One region of the Enterobacter sp. I4 genome, then DNA from elsewhere that is predicted to be linked to it. Evidence: predicted binding sites of a transcription regulator. Region 1 holds the regulator's gene; each other region holds the start of a gene.
The links. Region 1 encodes PurR, which represses purine synthesis genes. Its sites were predicted from a motif close to CANGCAAACGTTTGCNTG; they were not measured.
Positions count from the first base shown of each region.

Region 2: the regulator PurR is predicted to act here: its motif matches at 4,869-4,886, upstream of tusA (sulfurtransferase TusA).
Region 3: the regulator PurR is predicted to act here: its motif matches at 2,390-2,407, upstream of pyrD (quinone-dependent dihydroorotate dehydrogenase).

Region 1 covers NZ_JALBUO010000001.1:2,498,582-2,508,231, reverse strand. The annotation lists gene mdtK (MdtK family multidrug efflux MATE transporter) at 1-804, opposite strand, end outside; gene MOQ06_RS11875 (riboflavin synthase subunit alpha) at 1,030-1,671, shown strand; gene cfa (cyclopropane fatty acyl phospholipid synthase) at 1,703-2,851, opposite strand; gene punC (purine nucleoside transporter PunC) at 3,151-4,350, opposite strand; gene punR (DNA-binding transcriptional activator PunR) at 4,464-5,375, shown strand; gene purR (HTH-type transcriptional repressor PurR) at 5,393-6,418, opposite strand; gene MOQ06_RS11850 (YnhF family membrane protein) at 6,716-6,805, shown strand; gene MOQ06_RS11845 (MFS transporter) at 6,966-8,132, shown strand; gene sodB (superoxide dismutase [Fe]) at 8,170-8,751, opposite strand; gene MOQ06_RS11835 (C40 family peptidase) at 8,874-9,632, opposite strand.
Region 2 covers NZ_JALBUO010000002.1:904,139-913,788, reverse strand. The annotation lists gene MOQ06_RS16775 (hypothetical protein) at 1-161, opposite strand, end outside; gene MOQ06_RS16770 (acyl carrier protein) at 133-384, opposite strand; gene MOQ06_RS16765 (phosphopantetheine-binding protein) at 397-654, opposite strand; gene MOQ06_RS16760 (lysophospholipid acyltransferase family protein) at 635-1,462, opposite strand; gene MOQ06_RS16755 (beta-ketoacyl synthase chain length factor) at 1,447-2,169, opposite strand; gene MOQ06_RS16750 (AI-2E family transporter) at 2,295-3,344, opposite strand; gene MOQ06_RS16745 (DcrB family lipoprotein) at 3,481-4,038, opposite strand; gene MOQ06_RS16740 (7-cyano-7-deazaguanine/7-aminomethyl-7-deazaguanine transporter) at 4,111-4,776, opposite strand; gene tusA (sulfurtransferase TusA) at 4,946-5,188, shown strand; gene MOQ06_RS16730 (TRAP transporter substrate-binding protein) at 5,378-6,349, shown strand; gene MOQ06_RS16725 (TRAP transporter small permease) at 6,362-6,871, shown strand; gene MOQ06_RS16720 (TRAP transporter large permease) at 6,882-8,168, shown strand; gene zntA (Zn(II)/Cd(II)/Pb(II) translocating P-type ATPase ZntA) at 8,258-9,650, opposite strand, start outside.
Region 3 covers NZ_JALBUO010000003.1:223,206-232,855, reverse strand. The annotation lists gene ssuD (FMNH2-dependent alkanesulfonate monooxygenase) at 1-727, opposite strand, end outside; gene MOQ06_RS20420 (sulfonate ABC transporter substrate-binding protein) at 724-1,686, opposite strand; gene ssuE (NADPH-dependent FMN reductase) at 1,679-2,254, opposite strand; gene pyrD (quinone-dependent dihydroorotate dehydrogenase) at 2,504-3,514, shown strand; gene zapC (cell division protein ZapC) at 3,680-4,222, shown strand; gene MOQ06_RS20400 (YcbX family protein) at 4,219-5,328, opposite strand; gene rlmKL (bifunctional 23S rRNA (guanine(2069)-N(7))-methyltransferase RlmK/23S rRNA (guanine(2445)-N(2))-methyltransferase RlmL) at 5,427-7,535, shown strand; gene MOQ06_RS20390 (ABC transporter ATP-binding protein) at 7,548-9,455, shown strand; gene pqiA (membrane integrity-associated transporter subunit PqiA) at 9,469-9,650, shown strand, end outside.

The DNA.
Region 1 (9,650 bases):
AATGCCCAGTGGCGAAACCAGCAGAGCGACGACGGCAAACAGCGTCACTTCAAAGAACAGCGCCAGCGCAATAGGCAGACCCAGCTGGGTAAGGCGGGTCATCATCGACCAGTCAGGCGTGCTGAAGGCGGTGTCGTTACGAATGTCTCGCATGGAGCGTGAATGTTTGATGTAGGTGAGCATGCAGCCAAACATCACCCAGTACACCGCAGCCGTCGCCACGCCACAGCCTACGCCGCCGAGTTCCGGCATGCCAAAATGACCGTAGATAAAGATGTAGTTCACCGGAATGTTGACCAGCAGGCCGATAAAGCCCATCACCATGCCCGGTTTGGTTTTTGCCAGCCCCTCACACTGGTTGCGCGCCACCTGGAAGAACAGATAGCCGGGTGCGCCCCAGAGCAGGGCGCGCAGATAACCTACCGCCTTATCCGCCAGCGCCGGGTCGATATTATGCATAGCGCGGATGATATACCCGGCGTTCCACAGGACAATCATAATCAGAATGGAGACAATCCCGGCCAGCCAGAAGCCCTGGCGAACCTGATGGGCCACGCGCTCGCGTCGGCCAGAGCCGTTGAGCTGCGCAATAACTGGCGTCAGCGCCAGCAGCAGGCCGTGGCCAAACAGAATGGCCGGAAGCCAGATTGAGGTTCCGATCGCCACGGCGGCCATATCGGTGGCGCTGTACCCACCGGCCATCACCGTATCCACAAATCCCATTGCGGTTTGGGCTACCTGCGCGACGATCACCGGTATTGCCAGTGCCAATAACTGACGCGCTTCGATCATATACTTCTGCACGTGAACACCTTTGTATTGTAGTTATTTGAGAGACTAAAAAGGCCGCCGTAACTGGCAGCAAGAAGAAAAAACAGAGGGATGCCAGCTATTGTAGCGGGGTTTAACTAATTATCTAGTGAAAAAAACGTCAGAAATTGCGCATCGCTGGCAACCTGTTTTTTCAACTGTTATTGTGGTGGGATTAAACGGCGTTATCGCCGTCCGGAATGAACAGGAGCTGTAAGCATGTTTACTGGTATTGTGCAGGGCACTGCCAAAGTGGTGTCCATTGATGAAAAACCAAATTTCCGTACTCACGTGGTTGAGCTACCTGAATATATGCTCGACGGCATCGAAACCGGTGCGTCGATTGCGCATAACGGCTGCTGCCTGACGGTAACCGAAATTAACGGTAACCGGATCAGCTTTGATTTAATGAAAGAGACGCTGCGCATTACTAACCTCGGCGAGCTTGTGCCGGGCGATATCGTAAACGTCGAGCGTGCGGCTAAGTTTAGCGACGAGATTGGCGGGCATCTGATGTCGGGCCATATTATGACCACCGCAGAGGTGGCGAAAATTGTCACCTCGGAAAATAACCGTCAAATCTGGTTTAAGGTGCAGGATCCGTCATTAATGAAATACATCCTCTATAAAGGATTTATTGGCATCGATGGGATTAGCCTGACCGTAGGTGAAGTGACGCCAACGCGTTTTTGCGTGCATTTAATTCCTGAAACGCTGCAGCGCACAACGCTCGGAGCAAAAAAGCTGGGGCAGCGCGTGAATATCGAAATTGATCCCCAGACCCAGGCGGTCGTGGATACCGTTGAGCGCGTGCTGGCGGCGAAAGAAGCGGCGATAATAAAGGCCGTGGAAGAAGAATAAAAAATAACCCCGGGTAGCCGGGGTTATTTTTTTAGCGGGCCACCCGCAGGCCGTGCTCAATGCCCCGGCTAAACACCACCTGCCATAGCTGTATATCCCGCGCGCGGAACGCGCCAGCGCAGGCATTCAGGTAATAGCTAAACATTCGTTTGAATCGTTCCGAATAGTTGTCGGCAATTTCAGGCCACGCGGCCTGGAAACGCTCGTGCCACGCCATCAGGGTGGTATCGTAATCTGCGCCAAAGTTATGCCAGTCTTCCACGATGAAATGCGGTTCGCTGGCGTTCGCTATCTGGCGTACGGAGGGTAAACAGCCGTTCGGGAAGATGTATTTATTGATCCAGGGATCCACATTGTTGTCGGTGCGCTTAGAGCCGATGGTATGTAACAGGAAAATACCGTCAGGCTTCAGGTTACGGTCGGCCACCTCAAAATAGGTTTTGTAGTTCTTCGGACCCACGTGCTCGAACATGCCAACGGAAACGATGCGGTCAAACTGCTCGTTCAGGTCACGGTAATCCTGAAGCCGAATATCAACATCCAGGCCCAGGCAGCGCTCCTGCGCCATCTTCTGCTGTTCGGCCGATATCGTGACGCCCACCACGCTGACGCCGTAATGCGTCGCCATAAACCAGGCGAGACCGCCCCAGCCGCAGCCAATGTCCAGCACCCGCATGCCGGGCTGCAGCTGCAGTTTGTCGCAGATCAGCTGTAGTTTATCCTGCTGCGCCTGTTCCAGCGACGTTGCTTTTTTCCAGTATCCGCAGGAGTACTGCATTAACGGGTCGAGCATCCGGCTGAACAGATCGTTACCCAGGTCGTAATGCTCTTTGCCGACGATCCACGCCCGCTTTTTACTTTGCAGATTGAACAGGCGAGCGGAGGCGATACGCAGCGTATCTTTGAAGTGACGAGGGAGCTGATTTTCAAGACCGGCGCGTAATACGCTGGAGAAGAACATATCCAGCCGTTCACACTCCCACCAGCCGTCCATATAGCTTTCGCCCAGCCCTAACGATCCCTCCTGCAAAACGCGTTTAAAAAAATCGGGATGTTTAACCTGGGGATCGGAGGGGGATGAGCCATTAATCGTAATGCCCGCACGTCCCAACAGTTCACTGACGATCCGGGACCAGTTATCGTCCGGAACGCTGACTTCTTCTATACACGATGAACTCATAGCTTCTCCATCACCTTGCTGTGATCAGAACCTTAAAACAGCGTAGACGCTTTTTTTGGTTTGTGAGAAATCTCACGGTAAATGCCCGCGAGGCTAATATCCGACGTAGAACAGAGGAAGGGAGATTTCCCTTGCCGAAAAGCCGTCCATGGTAAAACGGGAGCGCTCCGGCTCCCGTTAACACTTAATATTTATCGTATTTAATCGAACCAAATTTAGTATAGGCCTCTAAATTTGGTGATTCAACAGAAAATTGTTAGCAACCTAATCACTGGTTTTTAACATAATTTCCTGTGCAATCAGGCGTGCGACGTTTCTCTGTGCGCGTCTTGATTCTGCTCACGATGCGCTGATGACTGCATGCGATAGCCCAGACCTGCCAGCGCAACGGTGGCCAGCATGACGCTGGTGGTCGTGAGCAGCGGTGTTGCAATCAGCGCGGAGACCACCAGGCTTGCCAGGAAGCACAGACCCAGCTGCAGGGTATTTTGCAGCGCGGCAGCGCGGCCCGTCGCCTGCGGGAACGGGCGCAGCGCCTGAGCCACAACGATAGGGTAGATGGCACCGTTTGCGATCGCCATGACGCAGAACGGAATCAAAATTTCAGCAAGCCCGGCGCCCGGAATAAAGCCAACGGCCCAGGTCGCGATCACGCTTAACGCGTAGAGCACCAGCAGCCAGGGAAGCATCTGCTGGCCTTCCCATTTTTGCAGCGCGGCGCGACAGCCGTAGCCGCCCACCAGGAAGGCGATGGTCTGCGGAACGTAGCTCAGGCCGATAGCCGCCGGGCTGTAGCCCATGTCATGCAGAATAAACGGCGAACCGGTCAGCCATGCGAAGAAGCTGGCGGAGCAGGCGGCGTAAATCAGCACGTTGCCGCGATAGGCCTTAGCCCGCAGTAAGGAGGTGAAGGTGACCGGCTTCGCGTCCGGATGCGCCTCTTTTTTATGCGCAGGCTTAAGCGCAAACGCGGGCAGCATCAGCACCAGCGTGATGGCGAACAGCGTGGCGAAAATGGCCTGCCAGTCGAAGTGTGCCAGGATCCAGCTGCCCAGCAGCGGGGCGAGCGCCGGCGACAGGCCAACCAGCGGCATAATGGTGGCGAAAATACGGTTAGTGCGCGAGGCCGGATAATAGTCGGTAACCAGCGCCTGCCACGTGACCGCTGCGGCGCAGACCCCGACTGCCTGAATGAAGCGCAGCGCCAGTAGCCAGGCGGCATCGCGAACCCACAGCATGCCCAGACAGCCAACGGCAAATATCGCCAGCCCCAGCAACAGAACGGGCTTACGGCCAAAACGATCCGACAGCGGTCCCCATAGCAGCTGCGCAAAAGCGAAGCCTGCGAGGAACAGGCTCAGGCTGGCGCTGATGGCGGCGGCAGGGGTTTGCAAATCTTCCTGCATCGCGGCGAACGCGGGCAGATACATGTCGGTCGCCAGAAAGCCCAGCACGCTTAAGCCGCCGAGCCAGACTAAAAATCCTTTCCTGGGTTGCACTATTTATTCTCCTGAGGAGGCAGGTGTACGTTGCCGCAGAGTGTAGGGAGTGCAAAGCGGCTTGTGAAACGCTAATATTTGGCGAGTGCATTCAAAAATTTTGCAGGCAGAAAATGTGGTCAGATTATTCCCTTGAAGTGGTCGATGCCGTGGCCCGTAACGGCAGCTTTACCGGTGCCGCGCAGGAGCTGCACCGCGTTCCCTCGGCAATCAGCTATACGGTGCGGCAGCTGGAAGAGTGGCTCGCGGTCCCGCTGTTCGAGCGGCGCCATCGCGACGTTGAACTGACGCCCGCCGGGGCGTGGTTTTTGAAAGAAGGGCGGTCTGTTATCAAAAAAATGCAGATCACCCGCGAGCAGTGCCAGCAGATCGCTAACGGCTGGCGCGGACACCTTTCCATTGCGGTGGATAACATCGTTAAGCCGGAGCGTACCCGGCAGATGATCGTCGATTTTTATCGCCATTTTTCCGACGTTGAGCTGCGCGTTTCGCAGGAAGTGTTCAACGGGGTCTGGGATGCGCTGGCGGACGGCCGGGCAGAGATGGCGATAGGCGCCACGCAGGCCATCCCGGTTGGCGGGCGCTATGCGTTTCGCGACATGGGCATGCTGAGCTGGACTTGCGTCGTGGCGCGCGATCACCCGCTGGCGGCGATGGAGGGGCCGCTGAGTGACGACACGTTACGCAACTGGCCGTCGCTGGTGCTGGAGGATACCTCCCGTTCGCTGCCCAAGCGCATTACCTGGCTGCTGGACAATCAGCGCCGGGTAGTCGCGCCGGACTGGGAGTCGTCAGCCACCTGCCTGAGCGCGGGGCTGTGCGTTGGGATGGTGCCGGTACACGTTGCGCGTCCGCGCATCGACACGGGGGAGTGGGTGGCCCTGACGCTGGAAAATCCCTTCCCGGACGCAGCCTGCTGTCTGACCTGGCAGCAAAATGACGTATCGCCCGCGATGGCCTGGCTGCTGGATTATCTGGGAGACAGCGAAACGCTGAACCGGGAGTGGTTACGGGGACCAGCGTAGCTGGCCCCGAGAAATGATTAACGACGGTAGTCGCGGAACGGGCCGTCCGCAACGGAGCGGCGTTCAATCAGGCGCGGGTGGACTTCAATGGACTGGGACTGTTCACGCTTGTTGACGATCCTGTCCATCAGCATATTGAAGGCCGTTTCACCCAGAGAGTCTTTCGGCTGGTGAATGGTGGTCAGCGCCGGGGTGAAGAAGCGGGCGTTGCGCACGTTATCATAGCCGATCACCGAAATGTCCTGCGGCACGCGCAGGCCCAGCTCGTCCGCCGCACAGAGCGCGCCCATCGCCATGATGTCGCCGCCGCAGAACACCGCGGTAGGGCGATGCTGCTGGGAAACGATCTGCTGCATGGCGCGGTAGCCGGACTCCGGCTCGAAGTCGCCCTGCACGATCCAGTTTTCCGGCACGACGATCATCGCTTCTTCCATCGCCTTCATAAAACCGGCCAGGCGGCCAGCGCCGGTGTTGCGCTCCAGCGGGCCCGGGATCACGCCAATTTCGCGGTGACCGCGTTCCACCAGGTAACGACCCGCCATGTAACCGCCTTCGAAGGCGTTATCAATCACCGAATCGGTGAAATCGGCGCGCGCTTCGCCCCAGTCCATCACCACCATTGGAATGTGGCGATACTCTTCCAGCATGGAAAGGACCGACTCAGGGTATTCAGAACACATCACCAGCAGGCCGTCCACGCGCTTTTGCGCCATCATCGACAGGTAAGCGCGCTGTTTCTCAATGTTGTTCCACGCGTTGCCCAGAATCAGGGTGTAGCCTTTCTGGAAGCAGTTTTTCTCAACGGCTTCGATGATTTCAGCAAAGTAGGCCGCTTCACTGCTGGTAGCCAGCAGGCCAATCGATTTCGTGTGATTAACCTTCAGGCTGCGCGCAACGGCACTCGGCGAGTAGTGCAGTTCTTTGATCGCTGCCCACACGGCATTACGCGTCTCTTCTGCGACGAAACGCGTTTTGTTAATAACATGTGATACGGTTGTAGTGGAAACGTTTGCGCGTTTTGCTACGTCTTTAATTGTTGCCATTAAATGTCACTCCAGACCATATCCTAAGCTCCTGAAAAACTTGAAGGTAAACGTTTGCCTTCTCTCACCCTTATTACGCAATCTTGAGTTGCGACACGCCGGGAAAACGACACAGGACGTCAGGAGGGGGTCAATGGCCGGTACGCTAATAAATTTAGCGTGGAATTTTGTCCTATCTTGATGAAAAGGGGAAGAGGTAAAGTGGATATCCGCTTAAATCCTGGAAGATTTTTGACCTGAACTGTGTAAAAATGAGCAGGCTCACTTTTCGTAGGGTGAATAAAAGGAGAAAAATTGATGAGTACCGATCTTAAGTTTTCGCTGTTTACCACCATTGTTGTTCTTGCTCTTATCGTTGCGGGTGGTTTAACCGCTGCGCTGCACTGATTCAGACGGGGGAGAGCTTTCTCCCTCGCTTTGTGCGATTGTTACCCCTCCGGCAAAAATCTTTTGCCAAAATGTTAACTTCTCATTTTTTGTGATTGATGTCATGCTTTTGACTTCTTAATTCTGTGTCGCGTTATGGCACGGTTTCCGGAGTTCATTCATGAAAATCAATTTTCCACTGCTGGCCCTGGCGATTGGCGCTTTTGGGATTGGCACCACTGAGTTTTCCCCAATGGGGTTATTGCCTGTTATAGCCCGGGGCGTGGACGTCTCAATCCCTGCGGCCGGTATGTTAATCAGCGCCTACGCGGTTGGCGTGATGGTAGGGGCGCCGCTGATGACGCTGCTGCTTTCGCACCGCGCGCGCCGCAATGCGCTGATTTTCCTGATGGCGATTTTCACCCTGGGGAACGTGCTTTCCGCGATTTCACCGGATTACACCACCCTGATGCTCTCACGCATTTTGACCAGCCTTAACCACGGCGCGTTCTTCGGGCTGGGATCGGTTGTGGCCGCCAGCGTGGTGCCAAAACATAAGCAGGCCAGCGCGGTGGCCACTATGTTTATGGGGCTGACCATCGCCAATATCGGCGGCGTGCCCGCAGCCACCTGGCTGGGTGAGACGATCGGCTGGCGTATGTCTTTCCTCGCAACCGCGGCGCTCGGCGTAATTGCGATGGTGGCGCTGTTCTTCTCTCTGCCGAAAGGGAGCGCCGGTGAGCGTCCGGAAGTGCGTAAAGAGCTGGCTGTGCTGATGCGTCCTCAGGTGCTTTCTGCGCTGCTCACCACGGTGCTGGGAGCAGGGGCGATGTTTACGCTCTACACCTATATCTCCCCGGTGCTGCACGATATCACCCACGCGACGCCGGTATTTATTACCGCGATGCTGGTGCTGATTGGCGTGGGCTTCTCCATCGGTAACTATCTTGGCGGGAAGCTGGCGGACCGCTCCGTCAGCGGGACGCTGAAGGGTTTCTTAACCCTGCTGATTGCGATCATGATTGCGATCCCGTGGCTGGCGCGTAACGAAGTGGGTGCCGCAATTGCCATGGTGGTGTGGGGCGCAGCGACTTTTGCCGTGGTACCGCCGCTGCAGATGCGCGTAATGCGCGTCGCGCACGAGGCTCCTGGGCTCTCTTCTTCGGTCAATATCGGTGCGTTTAACCTCGGCAATGCGCTGGGCGCGGCTGCCGGCGGGGCGGTCATTTCCGGGGGGCTGGGCTACAGCTTCGTTCCGGTGATGGGCGCAATCATTGCCGCACTCGGCCTGCTGCTGGTGCTGATGTCCGGTCGCAAACAGCCTGAAGCAGCGTGCACCGCTGAATAAACAAAAACGCAGAAGGGTCTCCCCTTCTGCGTGTCTCTTACGCGGCGAAGTTCTTCGCAACAAACTCCCAGTTAACCAGTGCCCAGAAGTGCTCCAGGTAGTTAGGACGCGCGTTACGGTAATCGATGTAGTAAGCGTGTTCCCACACGTCCACGGTCATCAGCGGCGTTGCGCTGGTGGTGAGCGGGGTGCCTGCATTTGAGGTGGAAACGATAGCCAGTTTTCCATCGGCCTCCTTCACCAGCCAGGTCCAGCCGGAGCCGAAGTTTTTAACCGCGGCGTCGGTAAACTTCGCCTTGAACTCGGCGAAGCTGCCGAATGCGGCGTTAATGGCTTCGGCCAGCTCGCCGGCTGGCTCTCCGCCAGCATTGGGTGCCAGGCAGTGCCAGTAGAACGTATGGTTCCACACCTGAGCGGCGTTGTTGAATACGCCACCGTCTGAGCTGCGCACGATCTCTTCCAGCGTTTTGCCTTCAAAATCGGTGCCCTTGATCAGGTTATTCAGGTTGGTGACATAGGTCTGGTGATGTTTGCCGTAATGGTACTCCAGGGTTTCCGCAGAAATGTGCGGGGCCAGGGCGTCTTTTGCATACGGTAGTGCAGGTAATTCGAACGACATTGCTTCTCTCCTTATAGTTTTATACGTTGCCAATAACCCTACAGACAACATGGACAGAATAGCAAATTGAAAGGGTATGCAAAAGAGGAACTTACCCTGCCACGGATGCGGCAGGGCAGGGTTTAGCGGATGGTTTTCGGCGTCATGACGCGTCGCGCGCCCACGTAGTGGCGCACCCAGTAATCTTCGCTGAGAGAGGTGATCTGAATGTCCCGGCCGCTGCGCGGTGACTGGATGAACTTACCGTTACCCACGTACACGCCAACGTGGTCAGCCGTGCCGCGTCCCTGGGTGCGGAAGAACACCAGGTCGCCGTTTTGCAGTTCGCCACGGTTAACCGGGGCGGCGTCGCGCAGATGGTACATTTCGTTTGCGGTGCGCGGAATGCGGAATTTCACCAGATCCTTATAGGCATAATAAACCAGCCCGCTACAGTCAAAACCGGTGCGCGGGGAGGTGCCGCCCCAGCGGTACGGTTTACCAATTTGCCCCATCAGCTTATTCATCGCCGTTTTTTGCGCCTTCTGCATGCGAACCTTATGCGCGTCGGCCAGCTTCGTCACTTTTGTGCATTTGGTTTTATGGCCTTTGCGCACGATGCATTTTTCGGAAGCGGATCTGGCGGCAGTGCGGGTGGTGTTGCGCGTGCTGGAGCGGAGCGTTTTTGATGTGGTGGAGGCAGTCTTCTTCGTTTTCGCGGTGGATTTCTTTTTAACGGTTTTGCCGGTGGTTTTTTTCTTTTTTTCTGCGTTTTTTGCCAGATGCGTTTTTTGTACGGCAGAGTGTCGCGCCTGTTCAGAGGCGTTCGCCGCTGGCGCAAATGAGAGTGTGGTAAACAGTAAAGCACAGAGCGTCATCGAGATTTTCGTTATCCGCGCCACTGGGCAGTCCCCTGATGA
Region 2 (9,650 bases), on a different contig from region 1:
AACAGCAGCACCAGCGCCATCACGGGCAGGATGCCGTGCAGACTATTATTCGCCAGACCGAAGCCGATCAAAAACGGCCATGCCAGCAGCATCAGCCCCGTCAGGACGGGAAGTACCGGAATCGAACGCACGTTACGCGTCGCGCTGAAGCTGTTCCACAACGTCCACGACGTCCTGCACCGTGCGCACCGCTTTGAAGGTTTCAGGCTTGATTTTATGGCCCGTTTTCTTTTGCAGGTGCACCACCATATCAACGGCATCGATGCTGTCGAGATCCAGATCTTCGTAAAGCCGTGCCTCTGGCGTAATATCCTCCGGCGCGACTTCAAACAGCGTAATAAGAAGCGCAGAGACTTCCTGATAAATCGTTTTTTGTTCTGTCATAGCGGGTCATTCTCAGGCGCGTTGTTGATGGATAAAAGCAGCGAGCGTGGCAACGGAATAGAAGTGCTGACGCATCTCGTCGCTTTCGGCAGAAAGCACTACGCCGTACTGATTTTTCACCGCCAGCCCCAGCTCAAGGGCGTCGATTGAGTCCAGACCCAGCCCGTCGCCAAACAGCGCGGCGTCTGTATCAATATCCTCTGGGGTAAGTTCTTCCAGATTCAGCGTAGAGATAATGAGATTCTTAATTTCAAGATAGAGCGCTTGCATCTTTCGTTCCTGACAAAGATTGAAGACCGGTTGTTAACTGATGCTGCATATGCCGGTTTAACTGCCTTGCCGCCAGCGCGGGCTCGTGCTGGCTCGCATCATAAAAATCATGAATGTTGATGCGTTCGCGAACATCCACGGTGAAAACAGGTTTGTTGGGCGGAACGTTATACCAGCTGCTCTGTTTATCCAGCATTCGTTCGCTACAGTGGATAATAACCACGCGCACGGCGCTGTTGCAGCGAACGGCGATATTCGCCGCCCCGCGTTGCAGGGTAATCCCTTCTCCCACCCGGGTGCGGGTGCCTTCCGGGAAGATGAGCAGCGTGTCGCCCTGGGCCAGACGCTGCTGGCTGGCGGAAAGCAGCGCGTCTGCTTCGCTGTTAATCAGATAATCGGCCGCGCGGATCGCGCCGCTGACGAACGGGTTACGCCGCAATGCGCTTTTCACCAGACAGTCGGTTTCGTTCATCACCGAAGCCAGCAGGACGTAGTCCAGCAGCGAAGGGTGATTCGCAATCACCAGGCAGCCGCGCTCGGCGCGCAGCGCGTCCAGGTTCGTGAAGCGGTAATCCAGCACCCCCACCCCGCGTACCACCGCGAGGAACAGGCGAAAGCTGGCGGAGATGCTGCGGCGTGCCAGACGGCGGCGCCTCGTGCGGTCGCGCTGGAAAATCAGCAGCAGGTTAAACCACACCAGCGACAGCATCAGCCCGCCGAAGCCGAACAGCGCGAAGCAGAATCCGGTCATCAGCACGCGCCATAGCCGTTCGAGGCGAGTAAGCAGCCCGCTCACCGGCGCGTCCATTGCCACTCAAGGCGCTCGCCGGGCAGCGTGAAGCGTTGGTCGTCGCTCAGATAATGGCGCAGGAACTGAAGGCTTTGCGGCAGCGCGGGCTCTTCACCTGCGCTTTTACCGTGCGTTTCACAGCTGAGCGCCTCTCCGGCTTCAATCACCAGCGCCAGCGCGTAGGGCCAGACGGGCATCTGGGGCGGCAGCCCGGCGTGGTAAAACGCGGGCAGCAGGCCGTCGAAATCCACCAGCAGCACGCGGGAGTAGCCCGCATGCAGCAGGCTCAGCACCTCGTATAAGCTCTGCTGAAAAGTATCCATACCGGCGGACACCGACGACGAGACGATCGGCTGGCGGGCAGCGATGGTCAAATTGCCAACCGCCGAGTTGTGGACCGACATCGCAAAATCGGTAGGTGAAACGGGCTCCTCTGCCGCCAGCGCTTCCAGAATGCGGTAATTGCGTTCCAGTTCGCCATGACGGCTGGCGTAGACGACGGCGTCGATGCGGTGTTTGCGAAGCATGGCCAGGCCAAGATCGACGGCCTGCCTGCTGCCCGGGTTAAGGCGGCGGGCGGTCATCATCGGCAGATCGGTCAGTTTCGCCAGCGGCGCAGCGGGATCGATGGCGTCAGACCGGCGTGACCACGCCTGCCATGCGTCGGCATCGCTGAGTCCCGGCGCTCGTGCCTGCCAGTCGATAATGGTGAGTGTAAATTTCATCTGCGCGCGTCCGCGATAAACCTGTTTCGTTGTCTTTTTGTTCGCCAGCGCGATTTGCTGCGCACATCCTACAATGTTGTCGGCGCGCTGGCGAATAAACGTCACTTTTAACCCTTTGCACCCGGTTATCCCGGCAAACGGCTTTTTGGCCGACCCGGCCCCAGCAGAATGGCGAGTTTACTGCCTCCTTTGGTGGTTTCCATCCAGATTTTACAGACGCTGGTAAGCGGCACGGAGAGCAGCATGCCCACCGGCCCCAGCAGCCATCCCCAGATCAGCAACGATAAGAACACCACCATCGTTGACATGCCCAGGCGGTGGCCCATCATGCGCGGTTCGAGAATGTTGCCCAGCACCATATGCACGACGAGGAACAGCGCCCCCACCAGCATGCACTCATAAAATCCGTTAAACAGGAACGCCTGGATCATCGGCGGGACGGCGGAGAGCACCGCGCCGATATTGGGCACGTAGTTCAGTAAAAACGCCAGTACGCCCCACATCAGCGCGAACTGCACGTCCAGCAATACCAGCCCCAGCCAGACAATTACGCCGGTCCACAGGCTAAGCAGGGTTTTCAGCGCCAGATATTTAGAGACGCCCTTCAGCGCGCGGTGTAAACCGGCAATATGGATCTGCGGATTGTTCAGGGCAAAACGCAGCTTATACGGCACGTGGCGCACTTCGAACAGCATAAACACCACCGTCATCACCAGCAGCAGAATGCTGGCCATCGCCCCGGAAAGCCCCGTCATCAGGGTCGTGGCGTAGGTCATCACCTTCTCGGAATCCATCCGGCGCAGCATCCGTTCCGGTGAAATATGCAGGTTTACGAACGGCAACATTCGCTGGAGATCGACCAGCTTGCGCGTCAGCTCTTTATTGTATTGCGGCAGCATGGTGGAAAATTCGCTCAGCGAGGCGGCGAGCACGCCGAACAGCGCCGTCAGGACAACCAGCATCACCATCACCACGATGGTGATAGCGACCGGGCGGCTGATGCCGCGGCGTAAAAACCATGTCACCAGCGGGTTGAGGACGATAGCGAAAAACAGCGCCAGCAGCAGCTGGACAATGATATCCGCCGCCGCGTGGATACCCGCAAGGATAACCACCAGGCAGGCGAGTTTTAATAAAATATGGAGTCCGGCTTTATCGGGCGGGCTGGCAGTCATAAGAATTCCTTTTTCCGGGGGGGCCTGCTAATTGTAGTGCGCCGGAGTTGCTTCGTCTGGAGCGTTAGTCTGAAAGTCGCGGCAAAAAAATGGCCCCCGGCGCAAGCGACGGAGGCCACGTCATCCTGGTGAAGCGTTACTGGATCACGAGGGTGTTAATGATGTTTTCAGCGGTGGTCTGCGCTTTCTGCTGATCGTCTGCCGGCAGGGTGATCTGCATGGTCAGCAGTTTATTATCGACCTTGCCAAGCACGACGGAGGAGTACGCGGTCTGGCCTTTGGCAGAGATAATGCTGTCCAGCTGCTGCAGCGTGTGGCCTTTCAGTTCAACGGACTTGTTGGTTACCACCTGGAGCTGCGGGTCGCGGCTGCGCTGCTGATCTTCAAGACGTTTGGACAGCACGCCCAGATCTTCGCTGGTATCGTCACCGACAATCACGATCACCGCTTTTTGGCCGGTGGCATCGGAATAGACGTGCATGTTGTTTGCCTGGGTGCCCAGCTTACCGCTCTGGTCGGTCATGTCTGCGGGCAGAGAGAAACTGAGTTTGCCATCCATCAGGCTCACCGGCTGACCGGTGGCGTTGCTTTCTGCTGACGCGCCCTGAGCAGGCGTTTTGGTGTCGCTGTTATCACAGGCTGCAAGGCCAACTACCAGCAGGCCAATCCCGACATATTTAACCAGATTGCGCATTGACTTCTTCCTTTCGATAAACGGCCATAGCGGCTCATTCGTTCATCTTATCACAACTGATAAAGCGAACCCTTAACCTGCCTGCAATGCGGAGATTTCAGATTTATCTGCCAGCCTTTTCAGCAGCATATTCAACAGCACGCCGTACATCGGCAGGAAGAATACCAGGCTGATAAGCACCTTGAAGGCGTAGTCTACCAGGGCGATTTCCATCCAGTGCTCTGCCATGAAGGCGTCCGGGCTGCGCCAGAAGGCGATGAAGAAGAAGGCCAGCGTATCGCTCACGTTTCCGAACAGCGTGGAGGCCGTTGGCGCCATCCACCAGCGATGGTTCTGACGCAGGCGGTTAAAGACGTGAACATCGAGGATCTGCCCCAGGGCATAGGCCATAAAGCTGGCGGCGGCAATACGCGCAACGAACAGGTTGAAATGCGTCAGCGCCTCGAAGCCCTGCCAGCTTCCCATATAAAACAGGGAGGAGATGGCGTAGGAGACAAACAGCGCCGGGATCATCACCGCAAAAATAATCCGCCGCGCCAGCGGTGCGCCGAAAATGCGTACGGTCAAATCGGTTGCGAGGAAAATAAACGGAAAACTGAACGCGCCCCAGGTGGTATGGAAACCAAAAATGGAGATCGGGAGCTGCACCAGGTAGTTGCTGGAGATGATCACCAGCAGATGAAATAGCGAAAGCCAGAACAACGCCTTAACGCGCTGCGATTGTGTAAAGGAGTTCATATTGTACCTTTTTGATTAATATTTGGGGTGAGGGAACCCAATAAAGCCGCCGCATGATACTGCTTTGACGACGCTTTGCAATGGCTAATTTTCACGCAATCGTTAACCTGGTTTGCATTGACGGCGGCGGGGCGTAAACTACAGCCGTTTTTACCTGAACGAGAAGAAAATGACCGACCTCTTTTCCAGCCCTGACCACACGCTTGATGCCCTGGGCCTCCGCTGCCCGGAGCCGGTAATGATGGTGCGCAAAACCGTGCGCAACATGCAGAGCGGCGAAACGCTGCTGATTATCGCTGATGACCCGGCCACCACCCGCGATATTCCCGGTTTTTGTACCTTCATGGAACACGAGCTGGTGGCGCAGGAAACGGAAGCCTTGCCGTACCGGTATATGATTCGTAAGGGCTGAGTGCGGCCTGATGTCCTCACCCGACCCTCTCCCGCGGGGAGAGGGAGAACATCTTTCTAAACCATCGTTTCAAAATTTAGCGCTTTTGTGAGGCGCTTCACCCTCCCTTTTCCAGCCGTAGTCTAATTTTTAAACGTCTAAAACTAAAACACCGTTTTAACGCTTATCTCACTACCCTGGAGCTACTTAATGAAAACGACCCTCAAGCCGTTACTGGCCGCTCTGTGCCTGTCTGCTTTTGCCTGCACCGTCTCCGCCCAAACCATTAAAGCCGCCGACGTGCACCCGGAAGGCTATCCGAACGTGGTGGCCGTTCAGCAGATGGGTGAAAAACTCAAACAACAAACCGACGGCAAGCTGGAGATTAAGGTCTTCCCGGGCGGCGTGCTGGGCGATGAAAAGCAGATGATTGAGCAGGCGCAGATGGGAGCGATTGATATGATCCGCGTCTCTATGGCGCCGGTTGCCGCGATCCTGCCGGATATTGAAGTGTTTACGCTGCCCTACGTGTTCCGCGATGAAGACCACATGCACAAGGTGATCGACGGGGACATCGGCAAGCAGATCGGCGACAAGCTCACCGGCAACCCGAAATCGCGGCTGGTCTTCCTCGGCTGGATGGACTCCGGCACCCGCAACCTGATCACCAAAGCGCCGATCGTGAAGCCGGACGATCTGAAAGGGAAGAAAATCCGCGTGCAGGGGAGCCCGGTGGCGCTGGCCACGCTGAAAGCGATGGGAGCCAACTCGATCGCGATGGGCGTCAGTGAGGTTTACAGCGGCATGCAGACCGGCGTAATCGACGGTGCGGAGAACAATCCGCCAACCTTTATCGCCCATAACTACATGCCGGTTGCAAAAAACTACACCCTGAGCGGCCACTTTATCACCCCGGAAATGCTGCTCTACTCAAAAGTGAAATGGGACAAGCTGAGCGCTGACGAGCAGCAAAAAATCCTGACGCTGGCCCGTGAGGCGCAGTTAGAGCAACGCAAGCTGTGGAACGCGTATAACGACCAGGCGCTTAAGAAAATGAAGGCCGGCGGCGTGCAGTTCCACGAGATCGATAAAGCGGTGTTTATCAAGGCGACGGAGCCGGTGCGCGCGCAGTATGGCGACAAGCATCAGGATCTGATGAAAGCCATCGCTGACGTTCAGTAAGCCGGAGTACGTATGTCCGAACTCTACCTGAAGTGGATGGACCGTCTGTACCTGCTCGCCATGACGGTGGCGGGCGTCTCGCTGCTGGTGATGACGATTGTGATCCCCATTGGCATCTTCTCACGCTACGTGCTCAATCGCGGGGAATCCTGGCCCGAGCCTGTCGCCATCATCTGCATGGTGACGTTTACCTTCATCGGCGCGGCGGTGAGCTACCGCGCCGGATCGCATATTGCGGTCAACATGCTTACCGACCGCCTGCCCGCGTCGCTGCAACGGCTGTGCGCGCGGGTGGTGGACCTGCTGATGCTGCTGATCGCCGGCCTGATGTGCTGGTACAGCTACTGGCTGTGCGTCGAGCTATGGGATCAGCCGGTGGCAGAGTTTCCGCTCCTGACCTCCGGCGAAAGCTATCTGCCGCTGCCTGTCGGGTCGGCCATTTTGATCCTGTTTGTGCTTGAGCGCCTGCTGTTTGGCTCACAGGAAAACCGTCCGGTCGTGCTGATCGGCAATCACAGTTAAGGGGTGAACGATGGATGCTTTTATTTTGTTATTCACCCTCGCCATTTTGCTGGCGCTGGGTATGCCGGTGGCCTTCGCCGTTGGCCTAAGCGCCGTGGCGGGCGCGCTGTGGATCGACCTGCCGCTGGAGGCGCTGATGATCCAGATAACCAGCGGGGTCAATAAATTCACCCTGCTGGCGATCCCGTTCTTCATCCTCGCCGGGGCGATCATGGCGGAAGGCGGCATTGCCCGGCGTCTGGTGAATTTCGCCTACGTGTTTGTCGGCTTTATTCGCGGCGGACTGTCGCTGGTGAACATTGTCGCCTCGACGTTCTTCGGCGCGATTTCCGGCTCGTCGGTGGCGGATACGGCGTCCATCGGCAGCGTGATGATTCCGGAAATGGAGAAGAAGGGCTATCCGCGCGAATACGCCGCGGCGGTGACGGCGAGCGGGTCGGTGCAGGCGATCCTGATCCCGCCCAGCCACAACTCGGTGATTTACTCCCTGGCGGCGGGGGGAACGGTCTCTATCGCCACGCTGTTTATCGCAGGGGTATTGCCGGGCCTGCTGCTTGGCGTAAGCCTGATGGTGCTTTGCCTGTGCTTCGCCCGTAAGCGCGGCTATCCGAAGGGGGATAAAATCCCGTTCAGGCAGGCGCTGAAAATTATGCTCGACGCCCTGTGGGGGCTGATGACGGTGGTGATTATCCTCGGCGGGATCTTGTCCGGAATCTTTACCGCCACGGAATCCGCCGCCGTGGCCTGCCTATGGGCGTTTTTCGTCACCATGTTCATCTACCGCGACTACAGGTGGAGCGAACTGCCGAAGCTGATGTGCCGCACGGTTAAAACCGTCACCATCGTGATGATTTTGATCGGCTTTGCGGCAGCGTTTGGCGCGGTAATGACCTACATGCAGCTGCCGATGCGCATCACCGAGTTCTTCACCTCGCTCTCCGATAACAAGTACGTGATCCTCATGTACCTCAACATCATGCTGCTGCTGATAGGCACGCTGATGGACATGGCGCCGATCATCCTGATCCTGACGCCGGTGCTGCTGCCGGTGACCAACGCCCTGGGGATCGACCCGGTGCATTTTGGCATGATCATGATGGTCAACCTGGGGATCGGGCTCATCACCCCGCCGGTCGGGTCGGTGCTGTTCGTGGCGAGCGCGGTGAGTAAGCAGAAGATCGAAACCGTGGTGCGCGCAATGCTGCCGTTTTACGGCATCCTGCTGGTGGTGCTGGGGATGGTGACCTACATCCCTGCGATTTCCCTTTGGCTGCCGGGGGTGTTAGGGATGCAGTGACGCGTGCGGCCTGATGCCCTCACCCCGGCCCTCTCCCGCGGGGAGAGGGGGCAAACACGAGAAACGGCAACCCGGTTGCCGTTTCACTTTTACCTTTGACGCAACAGCCGCAGCGCGTTCGCCGTCACCAGCACCGTCGCCCCGGTGTCGGCCAGCACCGCCAGCCACAGCCCGGTCATGCCGAGCAGCGTGGTCACGAGGAATATTCCCTTCAGGCCCAGCGCAATGCCGATGTTCTGACGGATGTTGGCGCGCGTGGCCCGCGCGAGGCTAATCATCTGCGCCAGCCCGGTCAGGCGGTTGTGGGTTAGCGCCGCGTCGGCGGTCTCCAGCGCCACGTCGGTGCCGCTGCCCATGGCAATGCCAATGGTCGCCGCCTTCATTGCCGGGGCATCGTTAATGCCGTCGCCGACCATCGCCAGCGGGGCGTGGCGGTTCAGTTCGGTGACGGCGCTGACCTTATCGGCTGGCAGCAATCCGGCCTTAAACGCCAGCCCCAGCTCGTCGGCGATCGCTGCCGCCGCGCGCGGGTTATCGCCGGTCAGGATTACGCCCTGTATGCCTGATTTGTGCAGTGCGTCGACGGCCTCTTTCGCATCAGTACGCAGGGTATCGCGCAGCGCCAGCAAGCCCATCGGCACATCGTCCTGCATTACCGTCACCACCGTTTGCCCGGCCTGCTCCAGCGCCTGAACCCGGGCGGAAGGGGAGTGGCTCGCCGCGGCGATCAGCACTTTTTTTCCGTCGACCACCGCTTCAATCCCAGACCCGACCAGCGCGCGCTGCGCCGTTGCCGCCGGGATCGTTAACCCGCGCGCCTGCGCTTCGCGCACTATCGCCTGCGCCAGCGGATGGGTAGAGCCTTGCTCCACGGCAGCGGCCAGCGTCAGCAGATCGTCTTCACTGACATCCTGCGGATACACGCCGGTCACCTGCGGTTTGCCGACGGTGAGCGTTCCAGTTTTGTCGAAGGCGACGTGCCGGATCTGGCTCAGCTGCTCCAGCGCCGCGCCGCCCTTAATCAGCGCTCCGCGACGTGCCGCCGCCGCCAGCCCGGAGGTAATGGCCGCCGGCGTGGAGATCACCAGCGCGCACGGGCAGCCAATCAGCAGCAGCGTCAGCCCTTTATAAATCCAGCCCTCCCACGGCGCGCCGAAAAACAGCGGAGGAACGACGGTCACCAGCAGGGCAACCAGCATGATGGCGGGGGTGTAAATCCGGCTGAAGCGATCGATAAAGCGTTCGACCGGCGCGCGTCGCTCTTCGGCCTCTTCAATCAGCTTCAGGATGCGGTCGATGGCGCTGTCTCCCGGTTCGGACAGCACCCTAAGCTGCACGAGGCGGTCAACGCTGGTGGCGCCGGCGGGCACTTTCTCTCCTGCCGCGCGTTCAACCGGAATGGATTCGCCGGTAAGGGCGCTTTCGTCAAAGCCTGCGGTGGCGGTAAGCAGCGCGCCGTCGGCAGGCAGGCGCCCGCCTGCG
Region 3 (9,650 bases), on a different contig from region 1:
CGGCCTGCCAGGCCTCTTCGCTGGTTTCGCGCACAATCACGTGCAGGCGAATACCGAAGCGCACCTTGCGGCCATGTTCAGCCGCTTTAGCGCGTACCTGGGCGATTTTTTCCTTCACCAGCGCAGGCGGCTCGCCCCAGGTCAGATAGAGATCGATCTGCTCAGCCGCCAGATCCTGCGCCACGTCCGATGAACCACCGAAATAGAGGGGAGGGCGCGGCTGCTGAACCGGCGGGAAGTAGAGTTTCGCATCCCGAACGTGGATATGTTTTCCTTCGAAGGTGACGGTTTCACCCTCCAGCAGCCGCCGCCAGACGCGTGTGAACTCGGCGGAGGCTTCATAACGTTCGGTGTGATCGAGGAACACGCCGTCTCCCGCCAGCTCCTGCGGATCGCTGCCGGTGACCAGATTGAACAGCGCGCGCCCGTTGGATAGCCTGTCCAGCGTTGCCGCCTGACGCGCCGCGACGGTTGGCGATACCACGCTCGGGCGCAGCGCCACCAGGAATTTCAGACGCTGGGTGACGGGGATCATTGAGGCGGCAACCAGCCAGGCATCCTCGCACGATCGGCCCGTCGGGATCAGCACCCCGGTAAAACCGATGCGGTCTGCCGCCTGTGCTATCTGCTGAAGATAGCCGTGATCGACCGGGCGAGCGCCTTCTTCTGTGCCAAGATAGCGTCCATCACCGTGGGTGGGTAAAAACCAGAAAAGATTCAGACTCATGATTTTTTTCCTTCAATGCCGGCGGGTTGCCAGATGCGTTCGCGAATATTTACCTGCTTTGGAACCAGGCGGTTTTGATAAAAAAGATCTGCCGTTTGCTGCTGGAGGGCGGCAACGCGTGCGTCAACCGGGGCGATGGTGGTTGGTGGACGGTGGTCAAGGTAGGTGGCGATCACCGGCTCAGGCAAGCCCATGGTTTTCGCGAGCAGCGTTACGCTCTGCTGACGCTGGGTCTGGGTCAGCGAATCGGCCTGCGTGAAGGTATCGAGCACCTCCTGAATAAAGGCGCCGTTCTTTTCGGCGTACGGACGCGCTGCCAGGTAGAACGAACCCGTCTGTTTCAGGGGCGTGCCGTCTTTCAGCACCCGCACGCCGCCCTGCAGCAGGGCGGCAGAGTAGTACGGATCCCAGATAGCCCAGGCATCAACGTTCTTTTGCTGGAACGCCGCGCGCGCATCGGCTGGCGTCAGGTAAACGGGCTGTATATCGGTGAACGACAGGCCTGCCTCCTGCAACGCGCGCAGAAGCAGGTTGTGCGAGCTTGAGCCTTTCTGGAAAGCAACCTTATGCCCTTTCAGATCGGCGACGCGTTTAATCCCGCTATTTTCCGGCACCAGGATCACCTCTGCCTTTGGCTTCGCGGGTTCAACGCCCACGTAAACCAGATCCGCCCCGGCTGCCTGCGCAAAGATCGGCGGAATGTCGCCGGTGCTGCCTAAATCAATACTCCCGACGTTCAGCGCCTCCAGCATTTGGGGGCCGGCAGGGAATTCGACCCAGGAGAATGTGGTGTCCGGGAAGCGTTTTTCCAAAAGCGCATGGCTTTTCGCCAGCACCATGCTGACGCTGCCTTTCTGATAGCCAATGCGCAGGCTCTCCGGTGCGGCCTCCGCCGCGTGTGCCAGCGACGCGACTGCCAGCAGGCCCGCCAGCCTGATACGGGTAAGGATTTTAAACATGCGCTACTCCTTGTGGTTGACGACGTGCCTCTGCATGGCGTTCCCGGCGGTTCAGGGCGTGCCAGAAGGTATCAAGCGCGCTGTCGAGGCGGGTTTGCAGGTTCGGGGTGAAGTGTGGCCTGTGCTGGTAGTCAATCACCTGTGAGTCGTCTGCGAAGACGCCGTGCAGGATCTCCTGCGCCTTCAGCGCGTTCAGAACGGGCTTGAGGGCGTAATCCACCGCCAGCAAATGGGCCACGGTACCGCCGGTGGCCAGCGGCAGGACGACCTTGCCGTCCAGCGCGCGTTCGGGCAGCAGATCGAGCAGGGTTTTCAGCGCACCCGAAAAAGAGGCTTTATAAATGGGCGTCGCGACGATCAGTCCATCCGCACCTTTAAGCTGTTCTGTCAGGGCTTTCAGCGCCGGGCTGTCAAAACGGGCGTAGAGCAGATCTTCAGGGTCGAAATTGTGCAGATTCCAGTGGCATACCTCCACATCCAGAGCATTAAGCTTTTCGCGGGCGTATTCCAGCAGGGCGCTGGAGCGAGAGGGGAAGCGCGGGCTTCCGGCCAGAGTAATGACGCGCATGGTTGCTCCTTATAACTAATTGTTTGCTTTTATCTAACATTCATAACAATTTTCAGGAGTGTGACATTGCGCCGTTATTCCACTAAATGATTTATCCTCAGGTGAAATGCCAAAAAATGCATAAGAAGTCTTCCCGAAGGAAACGATTGCGTTTTACCCGGCTTTTTTTTGCCACAGGTCAATTCCCTTTCCGTGCCGGATCGCACATAATCCCCTCCCGGTTTGCACACCGGGAATCCAGGAGAGTTCATGTACTACCCCTTCGTTCGTAAAGCCCTTTTCCAGCTCGATCCAGAGCGCGCTCATGAATTGACGTTTCAGCAGTTACGCCGCATTACCGGAACGCCTTTCGCGGCGCTGGTGCGCCAGAACGTGCCGGAAAAACCTGTGCAGTGCATGGGCCTGACCTTCAAGAATCCGCTGGGCCTCGCGGCCGGCCTGGATAAAAATGGCGAATGCATTGATGCACTCGGTGCGATGGGCTTTGGCTCGATCGAAATCGGGACGGTGACGCCGCGCCCGCAGCCGGGTAACGACAAGCCGCGCCTGTTCCGCCTGGTCGAAGCCGAAGGGCTGATCAACCGCATGGGCTTTAATAACCTCGGTGTCGATCATCTGGTAGAGAACGTAAAAAAAGCCCATTTTGATGGCGTGCTGGGTATTAATATCGGTAAAAATAAAGACACCCCAGTCGAGCAGGGTAAAGATGACTATCTGATTTGTATGGAAAAAGTCTACGCCTATGCCGGTTATATCGCGGTGAATATTTCATCACCAAACACCCCAGGGCTGCGTTCATTACAATATGGCGAAGCGCTCGACGATCTTCTCAGCGCCATTAAAAATAAACAAACGGAGCTGCAGGCGAGCCACCATAAATATGTTCCGGTCGCGGTTAAGATCGCCCCGGATCTTTCTCCTGAAGAATTGATCCAGGTTGCCGACAGTTTAGTTCGCCATAATATTGATGGTGTTATTGCGACCAATACGACGCTCGATCGATCCCTCGTTCAGGGAATGAAAAACTGTGACGAAGCGGGTGGTTTAAGCGGCCGTCCGGTACAATTAAAAAGCACCGAAATTATTCGCGCACTTTCTGCGGAATTAAAAGGCCAGCTGCCGATTATTGGGGTGGGCGGCATTGATTCCGTCATCGCTGCGCGTGAGAAGATGGCGGCGGGCGCATCGCTGGTGCAAATTTATTCCGGCTTTATTTTTAAAGGGCCGCCGTTGATTAAAGAAATTGTCACCCATATCTAATCTTTTCTCTTAATCAGACAACCAGGGCTTTATTTCCAGCCCTGGTTGTTTTATATTCCGTCATTGTTGCTTATTTAGACATTATAGTCTTTTATTACTAGTGTTATAAACGAAGCGGCAAACAGGACATTTTTAGTACAGGACGTTTGGGGACGGGAGAGAAACATGCGAATTAAACCTGACGATAACTGGCGCTGGTATTATTGCGAAGAGCATGACCGAATGATGCTCGACTTAGCCAATGGCATGTTGTTTCGCTCTCGTTTTGCGCGCCGGATGCTCACGCCAGACGCGTTTGCCCCCTCAGGCTTTTGCGTTGACGATGCCGCACTCTATTTCTCTTTTGAAGAAAAATGCCGCGATCTCGATCTCTCCAAAGAACAGCGCGCCGAACTGGTATTAAACGCGCTGGTGGCAATCCGCTTCCTGAAACCCCAAATGCCGAAAAGCTGGCATTTCCTCGCGCACGGCATGAGCTGGACCCCGGCCACGGGCGATGCGGCCAGCGTGAGCCTGAGCGATACCGAAGAAGAGGTGAGTTTGCTGGTGGTTGAACCCGGCGAAAACGCCGCGCTCTGTTTGCTGGCACAGCCCGGCGTGACCATTGCCGGGCGAGTGATGCAGTTAGGTGATGCCATCAAGGTAATGAACGACAGGCTGAAGCCACAGCTGCGCGTAGATTCCTTCAGCCTCGAACAGGCGGTTTAAGCTTCCAGCTGTACGGACGTTTTCGGTACGCAGCTACAGCACAGGATCGTGCCGTCATTGCCAATCGCGGATTTCTTCAGAGCACTCACCTCACCGTCTACCAGCCTGATGCGGCAGCATCCACAAATTCCCGCCCGACAGGAATACGGTACGCGAATACCCGCCTGCTCCAGCTGCTCCAGTAGTACCTGCTGATTGTTACCCCGGATAACCTTGCCTTCCCAGTGAATATCCACCGCGGAAGCGACGTTGGTCACGGCGTCGATCATCTCTTCTTCCTGACCTGCGCCATACACGCGTGCCGGACCGCGGGTAAGAATTTCGACCTCGTCGCCCACGCGGATCGCGCCGCTTGAGCGGGGGATCAGGTTCTGACCGAAATCGACGTCGCCGCTGTCCTGCGCGGTACGGAATGACTGCAACGTTTTCAGCGGTTCGCCGGAAGGATGCTTCTGGCCTTTTTCCGGGCTGACGGTGGTGAAAATACAGCGGCTGCACGGTTTCACCACGTCAAAAATCACGCTGCCGATGCGGATCGTTTTCCAGGTATCTTCATCCCAGGCATCCGCTCCGGTCACCACCAGATTCGGGCGAAACTGCTCCATCTGCACGCTGGCTTTACAGCGGTTTTGTAGGTCGCGAAGCGAGGCCTCGTTGGTCAGCAGGAATGGAAAACCATCCGCGAAGGAGAGGGGGACCGCGTTGTGGCGCTTAACGCGACGGGTCAGGGCTGGCCCAACCCAGCGCAGCTGAACGTTACGGGAGAAAAAGCCGCTCAGCCACTGGTTTATAGCGTCCGGGGCGATACGCGCGGTAAAATGATTCCCCCACACCTCCGTTGGCGCATCCACCGGCGCAAAATCGGTAAAGCGAACCACCACGCTCGATCCGTCCGGCGCGGTCAGGTGCAAACCGTCATGAAGCGGGGAAGGGGTAAAGCGAACCATCTGCGGGAACTGGCGTGCCGTAATGAACGTACCGTCAGGCTCGGTGACCATAAATATGCGATCGAAGGCAAATCCGCTTATATCGGCCAGCGCGTGCGTAACGCCGATACCGCGCATGGATTTCACCGGATGAATAAAAAGCCTGGATAACGTCGCCACTGCACACTCCCGCAAAAGAAAATAAGCCTTCAACTTTATGACATACACGCCATATTAGCTATAATGCGCGACAATTTTCTAAGAGTAAAAGTGACGATATGAATTCTCTGTTTGCCAGTACGGCCCGTGGGCTGGAAGAGCTGTTAAAAACTGAACTGGAAGGCCTGGGCGCGAGAGAGTGCCGGGTGGTTCAGGGTGGTGTCCATTTTGAGGGCGACACGCGGCTTATTTACCAGAGCCTGATGTGGAGCCGTCTGGCGTCGCGCATCATGCTGCCGATGAAAGAGTGCAAGGTCTACAGCGATCTTGATCTCTACACCGGCGTACAGATGATCGACTGGACAGAGATCTTCACCCCGGACGCCACCTTTGCGGTGCATTTCAACGGCGTCAACGATGAGATCCGCAACAGCCAGTACGGTGCTCTGCGCGTCAAAGACGCCATTGTCGACTGCTTCACGCGTCGAAATAAGGAACGCCCGAACGTTGACCGCGAAAATCCGGATCTGCGTATCAACGTCTGGCTGAACGGCGACACCGCCAGCATATCCCTGGATCTGAGCGGCGCGGGCCTGCATCTGCGCGGCTATCGCGACCGCACCGGGATGGCGCCCATCAAAGAAACGCTGGCTGCGGCCATCGTCATGCGCTCCGGCTGGCAGCCGGGTACGCCGCTGCTCGATCCGATGTGCGGTTCCGGCACGCTGCTGATTGAAGCCGCGATGCTGGCTACCGACCGTGCGCCAGGCCTGCACCGTGGACAGTGGGGCTTTAAAGGCTGGGCACAGCACGATGAAGCCCTCTGGAAAGAGGTGAAGGACGACGCGCAGACCCGCGCGCGCAAGGGGCTGGCGGAGTACACGTCTCGCTTTTATGGTTCGGACAGCGATGCCCGCGTCATTGAACGCGCCCGCAGCAACGCCCGCCGCGCCGGGATTGGCGAGCTGATTCAATTTGACGTCAAGGACGTTGCGAACCTGACCAACCCGCTGCCTAAGGGCCCGTACGGTACGGTGATCAGCAACCCGCCTTACGGCGAACGTCTGGGCAGCGAGCCGGCGCTGATTGCGCTGCACAGCCTGCTGGGCCGCAACATGAAAGCGCATTTCGGCGGCTGGAATCTCTCCCTGTTTAGCGCCTCGCCGGAGCTGCTGAGCTGCCTGCAACTGCGTGCGGATCGCCAGTACAAGGCGAAAAACGGCCCGCTGGACTGCGTGCAGAAAAACTACCATCTGGCCGAGACGGCGGCGGACAGCAAGCCCTCCGGCGTAGCGGAAGATTACGCCAACCGTCTGCGCAAAAACCTGAAGAAATTTGAGAAGTGGGCGAAGCAGGAAGGGATCGAATGCTATCGCCTGTACGACGCTGACCTGCCGGAATACAACGTGGCGGTTGACCGCTATGCGGACTGGGTGGTCGTTCAGGAGTATGCCCCGCCGAAAACCATTGATGCGCAAAAAGCGCGTCAGCGTATGCTGGACGTCATTGCGGCGACCATCGCCGTGCTCGGCATTTCGCCAAACAGGCTGGTGCTGAAAACCCGTGAACGTCAGAAAGGTAAAAATCAGTATCAGAAAATGGGCGAGAAGGGCGACTTCATCGAAGTGGGCGAATATAACGCTCGCCTGTGGGTTAACCTGACCGACTATCTTGATACCGGCCTGTTCCTCGATCACCGTATCGCCCGCCGCATGCTGGGCCAGATGAGCAAAGGCAAAGATTTCCTTAATCTCTTCTCATACACCGGCAGCGCCAGCGTGCATGCAGGGCTTGGCGGCGCGCGCAGCACCACCACGGTGGATATGTCCCGCACCTATCTGGAGTGGGCGGAGCGTAACCTGCGTCTCAACGGCTTAACCGGGCGTCAGCATCGTCTGTTGCAGGCGGACGTGCTGGGCTGGCTGCGCGATACGGATGAACAGTTCGATCTGATCTTTATCGATCCACCGACGTTCTCTAACTCCAAGCGCATGGAGGATAGCTTTGATGTTCAACGCGATCACCTGCGCCTGATGACCGACCTGAAGCGCCTGCTGCGTAAGGGCGGCACCATTATGTTCTCGAACAACAAGCGCGGATTCCGCATGGATCACGACGGCCTGGCCGAACTGGGACTGAAAGCACAAGAAATCAGCCAAAAAACGCTGTCTCAGGACTTTGCCCGTAACCGTCAAATCCACAACTGCTGGCTTATCTCCGCGGTCTGAAAGGAAAAATAAATGTCTTTAATTAGTATGCACGGCGCGTGGCTCTCCTTCAGCGACTCGCCGCTTCTCGATAATGCAGAGCTGCATATCGAAGATAACGAGCGCGTCTGCCTGGTTGGCCGTAACGGCGCGGGCAAATCGACGCTGATGAAAATCCTCAATCGCGAGCAGGGGCTGGACGATGGACGCATTGTTTACGAACAGGATCTGATCGTCTCTCGTCTGCAACAGGATCCGCCGCGCAACGTCACCGGCAGCGTTTATGATTTCGTGGCGGAAGGTATTTCTGAGCAGGCGGAATACCTGAAGCGCTACCACGAGATTTCGCATCTGGTGATGACTGACCCGAGCGACAAGAATCTCAACGAGCTGGCTAAGGTGCAGGAGATGCTCGATCACCACGGCCTGTGGCAGCTGGAAAACCGCATTAACGAAGTGCTGGCGCAGCTTGGCCTCGAAGCGGATATGGAGCTGTCGGCGCTGTCCGGTGGCTGGCTGCGTAAAGCGGCGCTGGGCCGTGCGCTGGTGAGCGGACCTAAGGTGCTGCTGCTGGACGAACCGACGAACCACCTGGATATCGAAGCGATTGACTGGCTGGAAGGTTTCCTGAAAACCTTTAACGGCACCATTATCTTTATCTCGCACGACCGTTCGTTTATCCGCAATATGGCGACACGCATCGTCGATCTCGACCGCGGCAAGCTGGTGACCTATCCGGGCGATTACGATACCTACCTGCTGGAGAAAGAAGAGAACCTGCGCGTGGAAGAACTGCAAAATGCTGAGTTCGACCGCAAGCTGGCGCAGGAAGAGGTGTGGATCCGTCAGGGCATTAAAGCGCGTCGTACCCGTAACGAAGGCCGCGTTCGCGCCCTGAAGGCGATGCGTCGCGAACGCAGCGAACGCCGTGAGGTGATGGGCAGCGCCAAAATGCAGGTTGAAGAGGCGTCCCGCTCCGGCAAGATTGTCTTCGAAATGGAAAACGTTAACTATTCGGTCGACGGTAAAGTGCTGGTGAACGATTTCTCCGCGCAGGTACAGCGCGGCGACAAAATTGCGCTTATCGGCCCGAATGGCTGCGGTAAAACCACGCTGCTGAAGCTGATGCTGGGCCAGCTCCAGGCCGACAGCGGCCGTATTCACTGCGGCACCAAGCTGGAAGTGGCGTACTTCGACCAGCACCGCGCCGAGCTGGATCCAGACCGCACGGTGATGGATAACCTTGCCGAAGGTAAGCAGGAGGTGATGGTTAACGGCAAGCCGCGCCACGTGCTGGGCTACCTTCAGGACTTCCTGTTCCATCCAAAACGCGCCATGACCCCGGTGCGCGCGCTGTCCGGCGGGGAGCGTAACCGTCTTCTGCTGGCGCGTCTGTTCCTGAAACCAAGCAATTTACTGATCCTCGATGAACCGACGAACGACCTGGATGTCGAAACGCTGGAGCTGCTTGAAGAACTGATTGATGGCTATCAGGGCACGGTGATGCTGGTTAGCCACGACCGTCAGTTCGTGGATAACACCGTGACCGAGTGCTGGATCTTCGAAGGCGAAGGCCGGATTGGTCAGTACGTTGGCGGCTATCACGACGCGCGCGGGCAGCAATCCCAGTCCATGGCGCAAAAACAGGCCAGGACCAAAAGCGTAGCGGAACCCGTTGTTGCAAAAGCAGAAACGGCCAAAAAATCACCGGCTAAAATGAGCTATAACCTGCAGCGCGAACTGGAAGGCCTGCCGCAGCGTCTGGAAGAGCTGGAAGCCGCGCTGGAAGCGCTGCAGATTCAGGTTGCTGATGCGTCATTCTTTACGCAGCCTCACGACTATACTCAGAAAGTACTGGCTGAGCTCTCCCAGGCCGAGCAGGCGCTGGAGGAAGCGTTTGAGCGCTGGGAGTATCTTGAGTCTCTGAAAAACGGCGCATAAACAGGGATAAACTATGTGTGACCAGCACCATGCCGATCGGCATATTCTATGCTCGCAGTGCGATATGCTTGTGGCGTTGCCAGAGCTTGGTCACGGACACAAGGCTGCCTGCCCACGCTGTGGGGCGACGCTGACAACCGAGTGGGACGCGCCCAGGCAGCGTCCTACCGCTTATGCGCTGGCAGCGTTGTTCAT